2 linked regions of the Reyranella humidisoli genome follow. The protein of the gene in region 1 interacts with the protein of each later gene in a pairwise test. Links are inferred from orthologs where the notes say so. Each region holds a gene or a part of one and is shown on either strand. Other genes may lie near its edges.

Region 1 (5,228 bases):
ACCTGCTTCAGGATGCGGTTGGCCTCGGCATCAGAGATCGGCACCGGCTTGCCGCGTCCGCCACCGCCCAGGAAGCCCGTGACCTTGGCCGTGTTCTTGACCAGGTGCCAGGAGTCGTCGGTGAGATCCATCTTCACGAGCACATAGCCCGGGAAGAACTTGCGCTCGGTGTTGACCTTGGCCCCGCGGCGAATCTCGACAACCTCTTCGGTCGGCACGATGACCTCGGTGATCTCGTCGTCGAGGCCCTTCTTGCCGGCCTGCTCGCGGATCGACTGGGCAACCTTGTTCTCGAAGCCCGAGTAGGCGTGAACGACGTACCAGCGATGAGCCATGTCAGGAAACTCCGAGCAGAAGCTTCACGACGAAGCCAATGACCTTGTCGGCCACGAGGAAAAACAGCGCCGCGATGACGACGAAGATGAACACCATGCTGGTGGTGATCATGGTTTCACGCCGAGTCGGCCAGGTGACTCTCGCCACCTCGGCCCTGACTTCACGGACGAACTCGAGCGGATTCTTTGTCATGATCGCCGTTCTTCAAATAATGGCAGGAGCGGAGGGACTCGAACCCACGACCCTCGGTTTTGGAGACCGATGCTCTACCAACTGAGCTACACTCCTGCAGTCAAATCACCGCCGTTTGGTGCCGGCGGCGATCCTCTATAGCACTACTTTACGACTTTGGTGACGACGCCGGCGCCGACGGTGCGTCCGCCCTCGCGGATGGCGAAGCGCAGGCCCTCGTCCATGGCGATCGGCTGGATCAGCTCCACCACCAGGCGGGCGTTGTCGCCCGGCATCACCATCTCCGTGCCTTCCGGCAGCGTCACCACGCCCGTAACGTCCGTCGTCCGGAAGTAGAACTGCGGACGGTAGTTCGTGAAGAACGGCGTGTGACGGCCGCCCTCTTCCTTCGTCAGGATGTACGCCTCGGCCTCGAAGTTCGTGTGCGGCGTGATCGAGCCCGGCTTCGCCAGGACCTGACCGCGCTCCACGTCCTCGCGACCGACGCCGCGCAGCAGCGCGCCGATATTGTCGCCCGCCTCGCCCGAATCCAGCAGCTTGCGGAACATCTCGACGCCCGTCACCGTCGTCTTCGTCGTGGCCTTCAGGCCCACGATCTCGACTTCCTCGCCCACCTTCACGATGCCGCGCTCGACGCGACCTGTAACCACCGTGCCGCGGCCCGAGATCGAGAAAACGTCCTCGATCGGCATCAGGAACGGCTTGTCCTTGTCGCGCGCAGGCTGCGGAATGTACTTGTCGACCTCTTCCATCAGCTTCAGGACAGCTTGCTCGCCCAGCTCCGGGTTCTTGTCTTCCAGCGCCATCAGCGCCGAGCCCCGCACCACCGGAAGGTCGTCGCCCGGGAACTGGTAGCTCTTCAGAAGCTCGCGAACCTCAAGCTCGACCAGGTCCAGAAGCTCCGGATCGTCGACCATGTCGCACTTGTTCATGAACACCACCAGCGCCGGAACACCGACCTGGCGCGCCAGCAGGATGTGCTCGCGCGTCTGCGGCATCGGGCCGTCAGCCGCCGAAACCACCAGGATCGCGCCGTCCATCTGCGCCGCGCCCGTGATCATGTTCTTCACGTAGTCGGCGTGGCCCGGGCAGTCCACGTGCGCGTAGTGGCGGTTCGCCGTCTCGTACTCGACGTGCGCCGTCGAAATCGTGATGCCGCGCTCGCGCTCTTCCGGAGCCTTGTCGATCTGGTCGTAGGCCGTGAACGTCGCGCCGCCCGTCTTCGCGAGGATCTTCGTGATCGCCGCCGTCAGCGACGTCTTGCCATGGTCAACGTGACCGATCGTACCGATGTTGCAGTGCGGCTTGTTCCGCTCAAACTTCGCCTTCGACATGGTGTCACGACCCTCGTGATTCTTTCAGACACAGACCGAACTAACTGGCCGACGAGGCCAATCCTGGAGCGGGTGAAGGGAATCGAACCCTCGTCGTAAGCTTGGAAGGCTTCTGCTCTACCATTGAGCTACACCCGCAACGCCCGATTACAGCCAATCCCGCGCAATGGTCCGATGGTGGAGGGGGAAGGATTCGAACCTTCGTAGACGCGAAGTCGGCAGATTTACAGTCTGCTGCCATTGACCGCTCGGCCACCCCTCCGTCCCAACGGGCATAGAACGAAAAAGCCTGTAGGGGCGCGGAGATACAGTGCCGCCCGGTCGGCTGCAAGCACTTCCTTAAAAGCCAATGGAACAGAAGGTCCCGGCACCCGCAAAACCCGCGCAGTCCGGCTGCCGGCTGTGCCGCACCCCACCGCCGGGGTAGCAGCGCGGCCGCAGCATTGCCCACAGGGGCTCAGCGCCATACAAGGCTCGCCATGCGCCCTCGCCCCAACCGCCCCCACCGCCAGTCCCGCACCGGTAACCAATCCATCTGGATTTTCGGCCGTCACGCCGTGCTCGCGGCCCTCGCCAATCCCGACCGCCGCATCGAGCGCGTCTTCGCCACGAAGGAAATGGCCGATAACCATGCCGCGGAGATCGGCAAGACGGACATGACCATCACGTCGCGCGAGGATCTCAACCAGCGGCTGCCCAACGGCTCCGTCCACCAGGGCATCGCCGCCCTCGTGGCACCCTTGGAAGAGCCCGGTATCGAAGACATACTGGGCCGCTGCGGCGACAATGCCCTGGTCCTGGCGCTCGACCAGGTCAGCGACCCGCACAATGTCGGCGCCATCCTGCGCTCCGCCGCGGCCTTCGGCGCCGCCGGGGTGATCGTGACAGACCGCCACACCCCTTCCGATACCGGCACCCTGGCCAAGTCCGCCTCCGGGGCCCTCGAAGTCGTGCCGCTGGTGCGCGCCGTCAACCTTGCCCGCACCCTGGACCAGCTCAAGGAAGCCGACTTCTGGACTTACGGGCTGGCCGAGAGCGGTGACACGAAGATCGGCGACCTCGACCTCAAGGGCCGCACCTGCATCGTGCTCGGCGCGGAAGGCGAAGGGCTGCGGCGGCTGACCGCGGAGAAATGCGACCGGCTGGTGACAATTCCCACCAGCAACGCCCTGTCCGCCCTCAACGTCTCCAATGCCGCCGCCGTCGCGGCTTACGAGTGGGCGCGACAACGGCCGGCGGTTTGAGGTAAACGTCCCGCCGCAAGGTCCGGCGCCGGGTTAGCACAGCGGTAGTGCAGCGGTTTTGTAAACCGAAGGTCGGGGGTTCGATCCCCTCACCCGGCACCATTCCCGGGCGGTGGCGCGCCGGCCTTCTCCCGCACTTCCAGCGACAGGGCCGTGCTGCATGACCTCCCACATTGACCCGCTCCTGACGCTCTCTCCCGAAGATACCGAACGCTTCGGTCCCGATCCGCAGGCCGCCTTCCGGGTCAATCTGGCCGCCGTGGAGGCGCGTATCGCCGCCGCCTGCGCGCGGGCCGGGCGCGACAGGTCGTCGGTGCGGCTGCTGCCCATCACCAAGACCGTGCCAGCGCACATATTGCGCCTCGCCCATGCCGCCGGCGTCCATCCGTTCGGCGAGAACAAGATCCAGGAGGCGATGGGCAAGCGCGACGCGTTGCAGGACCTCCCCATCGATTGGTGCATCGTCGGCCATCTGCAGAGCAACAAGGCAAAGTATCTGGCGCGCTTCGCCCGCGAGTTCCACGCGCTCGACAGCGCGAAGCTGGCCGAACTCCTCGACAAGCGGCTGGAGATCGAGGACCGCGTCCTCGACGTTTACATCCAGGTCAATACGTCGGACGAAGACACCAAGTACGGCCTGCATCCCGACGACCTGCCGTCCTTCATCGAGACACTCGGACGATACTCGCGCCTGAAGCCGCGGGGCCTGATGACCCTGGCCCTGCTCAATGCCGACATGGAGAAGGTGCGGCCCTGTTTCGACTTGCTACGCCGCCTGCGCGACGAGGCGATCAAGCTCAACCCTTGCCTGACCGAACTGTCGATGGGCATGTCGGGCGACTTCGAGGAAGCGATCGAGGAAGGATCGAACGTCGTGCGCGTCGGCCAGGCGATCTTCGGCAAGCGGCCGACGCCGGACGGTCACTACTGGCCGGGCCTGCTGAAACCCTGAGCGGCCGACAGACGCCGGTCCAGCAGTTCCAGCGCCAGCAACACCTCCGCCAGCAGCCGCTGGAAGGCGTAGAACCAGCCCGCCTTGCCGTCGAGCACGGCACCTTTGGCGAACAACACGTAGCCCAGCACCAGGATCGGCGCGGGCCATCCCATCAGGCGTATCCTGTCGACGCGCCCCAGCCGCTCGCGCGGCGTCTCGAGAAGGTGGACGGCCTCGCGCGCGGCGTATTTGAGCTGCGAACCCAGCCAGCGCGACAGCGGCTTGCGGTCGTCGTGATAGATCGCACTCCTGAGGTTCGAGACCCTCCCCTGCAGGCGGATACGATGCCCGTGCCCCTCGTTCTCGTAGCGCGCACCCGCGACGCGGTAGAGCACGGCGCGCGGCGGGTAGAGCGTGCCACGGAGCGCATGGCCATGGATGCGGTAGACGAAGGCTGCCCTGTAGCCGACATCCTCGGCTGCCGGCTGCAGGCTCTCCAGTTCCGGGACGAAGCCATCGCTCAACTCATAATCCGCGTCGAGCGACAGGACCCAGTCCGTGCGGATTTGCGCGAGGCCAAAATTGCACTGCTCCGCGAAGCTGTCGAACGGCCGATGGATCACCTCGATGCGCGGATCCTTCGCCAGCACGTCGAGCGTACCGTCAGTACTGCCGCTGTCGATCACGACGATGCGCCGGGCCCAATCGAGCTTCGCCAGCGTCCGCTCGATGTTCGCGATCTCGTTGAAGGTGATCAGCAGCGGCGTGACGAGATCGCGGTCCATGGGGCGTCGCTCAGCGGGCCTTGGCCTGCATCGCGCCCGACCGGCTTTCCGTCATCCAGGTCCAGGCGCTGCGGATGATGTCGTCGATGGACGAATGGGCCGGCGACCAGTCGAGTGCTTTCCGTGCCGCCGATACGTCGGCCACCAGGACGGGCGGATCACCAGGACGCCGGGGGGCCTCGACGGTTCGGATATTTCGGCCCGTGACGACACGGGCTCGCGCGATGATCTCGCCGATGCTGGCGCCATAGCCGGCACCGAGATTGTAGGCCTGGTACGTGCCCGGCTTGCATCGCATGAGCGCCGATACGTGAGCCGCCGCGAGGTCGGTCACATGCACGTAGTCTCGCACGCAGGTGCCATCGTGCGTGTCGTAGTCGGTACCGAATACGGAAATGCTCGC
Region 2 (3,650 bases), on another replicon or contig:
CTGCCAAGATCGACGGTCGCCGCCTGCGCAGCGAGCGCACCAAGCAACTCATCATCGAAGCCTATATCGCGCTGGCCGAGGAAATGTCGCCGCGGGTGCCGACGGCCGCCGAGATCGCCGAACGAGCCGGCTATTCCGTCCGCTCGATCTTCGAGCGATTTCCAGACATCCGCGCCCTCCAGGTGGCCGCGATCGATTATTCGCTGGCGCAGATCTCCGCCCTGGGGCCACCGCGGGGCGCCGACGGCGACCGCACGACCCGGATTGCCTTCCATGTGCGGACGCGAGGGGCAACATGCGAGCAATGGCTGCCCCTTTGGCGCTCGTTGATCGTCAACCAGGGCGATTCGCCTGAAATCAAGGCACGCATACGGATGGCCCGCGACCGCGTAACGTCGCGGATGGAGATGATGTTCGCACCGGAACTTGCCTTGCTGCCGTTGGAGGAGCAGCAGCAGATGCTGATTGCACTCGAGGCGCTGACCGACGTCGAGAGCTGGGCGCGCATGCGCGAGTTCTTTGGACTGTCCTTCGATGAGGCCTGTCTCGTATGGATCCAGACCATTGGACGGCTATTGCCGAAGGACCCATGCGCGGTGGCGTGACGGCGCGGGGCGGGGCCGAGGCCGCCGCACCCTCCGGGCAGGAGCGTGCCGACGGCCGCCGGCTGCGCAGTGCGCGAACCCGCCAGTTGATCATCGAAGCCTATCTGTCGCTCTTGCGCGAAAGCCCGCAGATTCCCACCGCCGTGGCGATTGCCCAGCGCGCCGGCTACTCGGTGCGATCGATTTTCGAACGGTTCCCCGACCTTCATGCCCTGCGCGTCGCGGTGACCGACGATGCCATGATGCGCGTCTCGGCTCAGGTTGCCAGCGAGCGGATGGTCGGAAACCGCGAGTCCAGGGTGCGCCTGCACGTCCAGACGCGGGGCCGGGTGTGCGACGAGTGGCTGCCGCTGTGGCGTGCCCTCAACGCCAACCAGGGCGATTCGCCCGATCTCAAGAACCGGATCCGGCTGATCCGCGAGCTGGTCATCCGACGGCTCGAGGAAGTCTATGCGCCGGAGCTCTCGACCCTGAAGGAACGGGAGCGGCGCCAGACCGTGCTCGCGCTCGAGGCCTTGGTCGATTTCGAAAGCTGGGCGCGCCTGCGCGGGCATTTTGCGATGTCTTTCGAGGAGGCCTGCGACGTCTGGATCCGGGCCATCGACCGGCTGCTGCCGGAAACGCCGCCTGTTTCTTGACGCTCTCGCCGCCGGAGCGTAGGAAGGCGCCGCTTCGTCGGGAGCGATCCACGATGGCGGCCGTAGCTCAGTTGGTTAGAGCGCCAGATTGTGATTCTGGATGTCGCCGGTTCAAATCCGGTCGGCCGCCCCAATCGCCCACGTTGCAAGTCTCCCATGCCTGACTTTCGCGACCTTCTTCCCCGGGACGAACTCGCTCTCCTGACCTGCGCACAGATGGCGCGGGCCGATGCCTTCGCCGTCCAAAGCGGTGTGCCGGGGCGCGAGCTCATGGAAAGGGCGGGAAGGGCGGTGGCCGTCGCGGCCATGCAGCGTCATGCGCGCCGTCCCGTCCTCGTTCTCTGCGGACCGGGCAACAACGGTGGCGACGGGTTTGTCGCCGCGCGTCACCTGCGGGCGGCAGGCTGGCCCGTGCGCCTCGTTCTCTTCGGGCAGAGAGAGTCGCTCAGGGGAGATGCGGCTTGGGCCGCCGGCACGTGGCAGGGCGCGATCGACGCCTGGTCGAGCGCCCGGCTCGACGATGCGCCGCTGGTCGTCGACGCCATTTTCGGCGCCGGACTCAGCCGACCGCTCGACGGTGAAATCGCCGCGGCCATCGACCTGGTGACCGATCGGCGGCTGCCCGTCGTCGCGGTGGACGTGCCGACCGGCCTGCATGGCGACACCGGGGAAATCATGGGCCGGGCCTTCGAGGCGGAAGCGACCGTATCGTTCTTTCGCGCCAAGCCCGGCCATTACTCCGTCGAGGGATTGCGCCGCTGCGGCCGCCTGAGCATCGTGGATATCGGTGTCCCGGCGCAGGCCGTGGCCGCGATCGATCCGCGCGCCTGGCTGAACGCGCCGGCCCTGTGGACACATCTGCTGCGGCGGAACGACATTGCCGACCATAAGTACGCGCGCGGCCATCTCACGATCCTGGCCGGTGCCCACGCCACGGGGGCAGCGCGTCTCGCGGCCCTGGCCGGCCGGCGCATCGGCGCAGGGTTGGTCACTATCGCGTCCTTGCGCGCGACGCTGGCGGTTTTCCAGGCGGCCGAGCCGGGCAATCTCGTGGCCGAGGCCGATGACGGCGCCATGTTCGCGCATCTGCTCGCCGACGAGCGACGCAATGCCCTCCTGATCGGTCCCGGATCGGGCGTCGTGGATCGCACGCGGGACGCGGTGCTTGCTGCGCTGGCGGCACGGCGACAGGTCGTCCTCGATGCCGATGCCATCACCGTCTTCGCCGCGGATCCCGCGCTGCTGTTCCGCAGCATCTCGGGGCCGACGTTGCTCACGCCGCATGAGGGCGAGTTCCGCAGGCTCTTTCCCGATCTCGGTGGAATGAGCGACAAGCTCGGGCGGGTGAGGCGCGCGGCGGCGCGCAGCGGTGCGACGATCCTGCTGAAGGGGCCCGATACGGTGATCGCCACGCCCGACGGCCGCGCGATCGTGAACACGCATGCATCGCCCGCGTTGGCCACCGCGGGCTCCGGCGACGTGCTCGCCGGATTGATCGGCGGGTTGCTGGCGCAGGGGCTCACTCCCTTCGCGGCAGCGGCTGCGGCCGCGTGGCTGCATGGCGAATGTGCGCACCTGTTCGGTCGCCCGGGACTGATCGCCGAGGATTTGCCGGCGCTCCTGCCGCATGCTCTGCAGTCGTTGTCGTCCTTTAATTGACCGTTCCGCGGGGTCGGGCTAAGAGGCCCGCGATTCGGCCTTCGCGGCACGCCCCGATGGCTCAGGACGTCGTTTGGGCAGGCTTCGGGCGGGCGTGGTGGAATTGGTAGACACGCGAGATTTAGGTTCTCGTGCCGCAAGGCGTGGGGGTTCAAGTCCCTCCGCCCGCACCAGGAAATGGAAGTGAGACAATGCAAGTTACGGAACTCTCGGCCGAAGGCCTGAAGCACCAGTTCAAGATCGTCGTCCCCGTCGGCGACCTCACGGCGAAGATCGACGAGCGCCTCGCCGAAATGGCCAAGACCGCGGCGCTGCCGGGCTTCCGCCCGGGCAAGGTGCCGGTGGGCCTGCTCAAGAAGCAGTACGGCCAGGCGCTGTTCGGCGAAGCCGTCGAGGCGGCCGTCAACACCAGCACCGCAAAGGCGATCGAGGATCGCGGCCTGAGGCCCGCGCTGCAGCCGCGCGTCGACCTGAAGCAGCTCGAAGAGGGCAAGGACGTCGAGTTCGAGGTCGTGGTTGAAGTGCTGCCGGAGATCGGCAAGCTCGACTTCTCGGGCATCGAGCTCGAGCGTCTCAAGGCCGAAGTGCCTGAGAAGGACATCGACGAGGCGCTGGAGCGCATCGGCAAGGCCAACCGCGAGCAGAAGCCCGTCGATCCGCCGCGTCCGGCGCAGAAGGGCGATGCCATCAAGGTCGACTTCATCGGCTCGGTCGACGGCGTGGAGTTCCCCGGCGGCGCGGCGCAGGA

What was found. The genes of interacting proteins can lie anywhere in the genome.
Region 2: the proteins of rlmB (region 1) and KQ910_RS25595 interact in binary tests that used the Escherichia coli proteins (3 or more experiments, as listed by UniProt). The link is inferred for Reyranella humidisoli from one-to-one orthologs.

What each region holds. Positions count from the first base shown.
Region 1 is NZ_JAHOPB010000001.1:3,057,034-3,062,261, reverse strand. Bases 1,275-4,223 are described here. They hold rlmB (23S rRNA (guanosine(2251)-2'-O)-methyltransferase RlmB), read left to right. Parts: upstream 1,275-2,341; coding sequence 2,342-3,106; downstream 3,107-4,223. Other genes in these bases: KQ910_RS14810 (glycosyltransferase family 2 protein), read right to left, coding at 4,031-4,223; KQ910_RS14815 (YggS family pyridoxal phosphate-dependent enzyme), read left to right, coding at 3,267-4,058; tuf (elongation factor Tu), read right to left, coding at 1,275-1,862. Also shown: transcription termination/antitermination protein NusG, read right to left, coding at 1-335; preprotein translocase subunit SecE, read right to left, coding at 337-528; more of tuf, read right to left, coding at 672-1,274; more of KQ910_RS14810, read right to left, coding at 4,224-4,825; UDP-glucose 4-epimerase GalE, read right to left, coding at 4,836-5,228. UniProt on the Escherichia coli protein: Specifically methylates the ribose of guanosine 2251 in 23S rRNA.
Region 2 is NZ_JAHOPB010000003.1:443,819-447,468, reverse strand. The notes cover bases 693-3,650. They hold KQ910_RS25595 (NAD(P)H-hydrate dehydratase), read left to right. Parts: upstream 693-1,399; coding sequence 1,400-2,902; downstream 2,903-3,650. Other genes in these bases: tig (trigger factor), read left to right, coding at 3,094-3,650; KQ910_RS25605 (TetR/AcrR family transcriptional regulator), read left to right, coding at 693-1,243. In the rest of the region: KQ910_RS25610 (TetR/AcrR family transcriptional regulator), read left to right, coding at 1-605; more of KQ910_RS25605, read left to right, coding at 590-692. UniProt on the Escherichia coli protein: Bifunctional enzyme that catalyzes the epimerization of the S- and R-forms of NAD(P)HX and the dehydration of the S-form of NAD(P)HX at the expense of ADP, which is converted to AMP.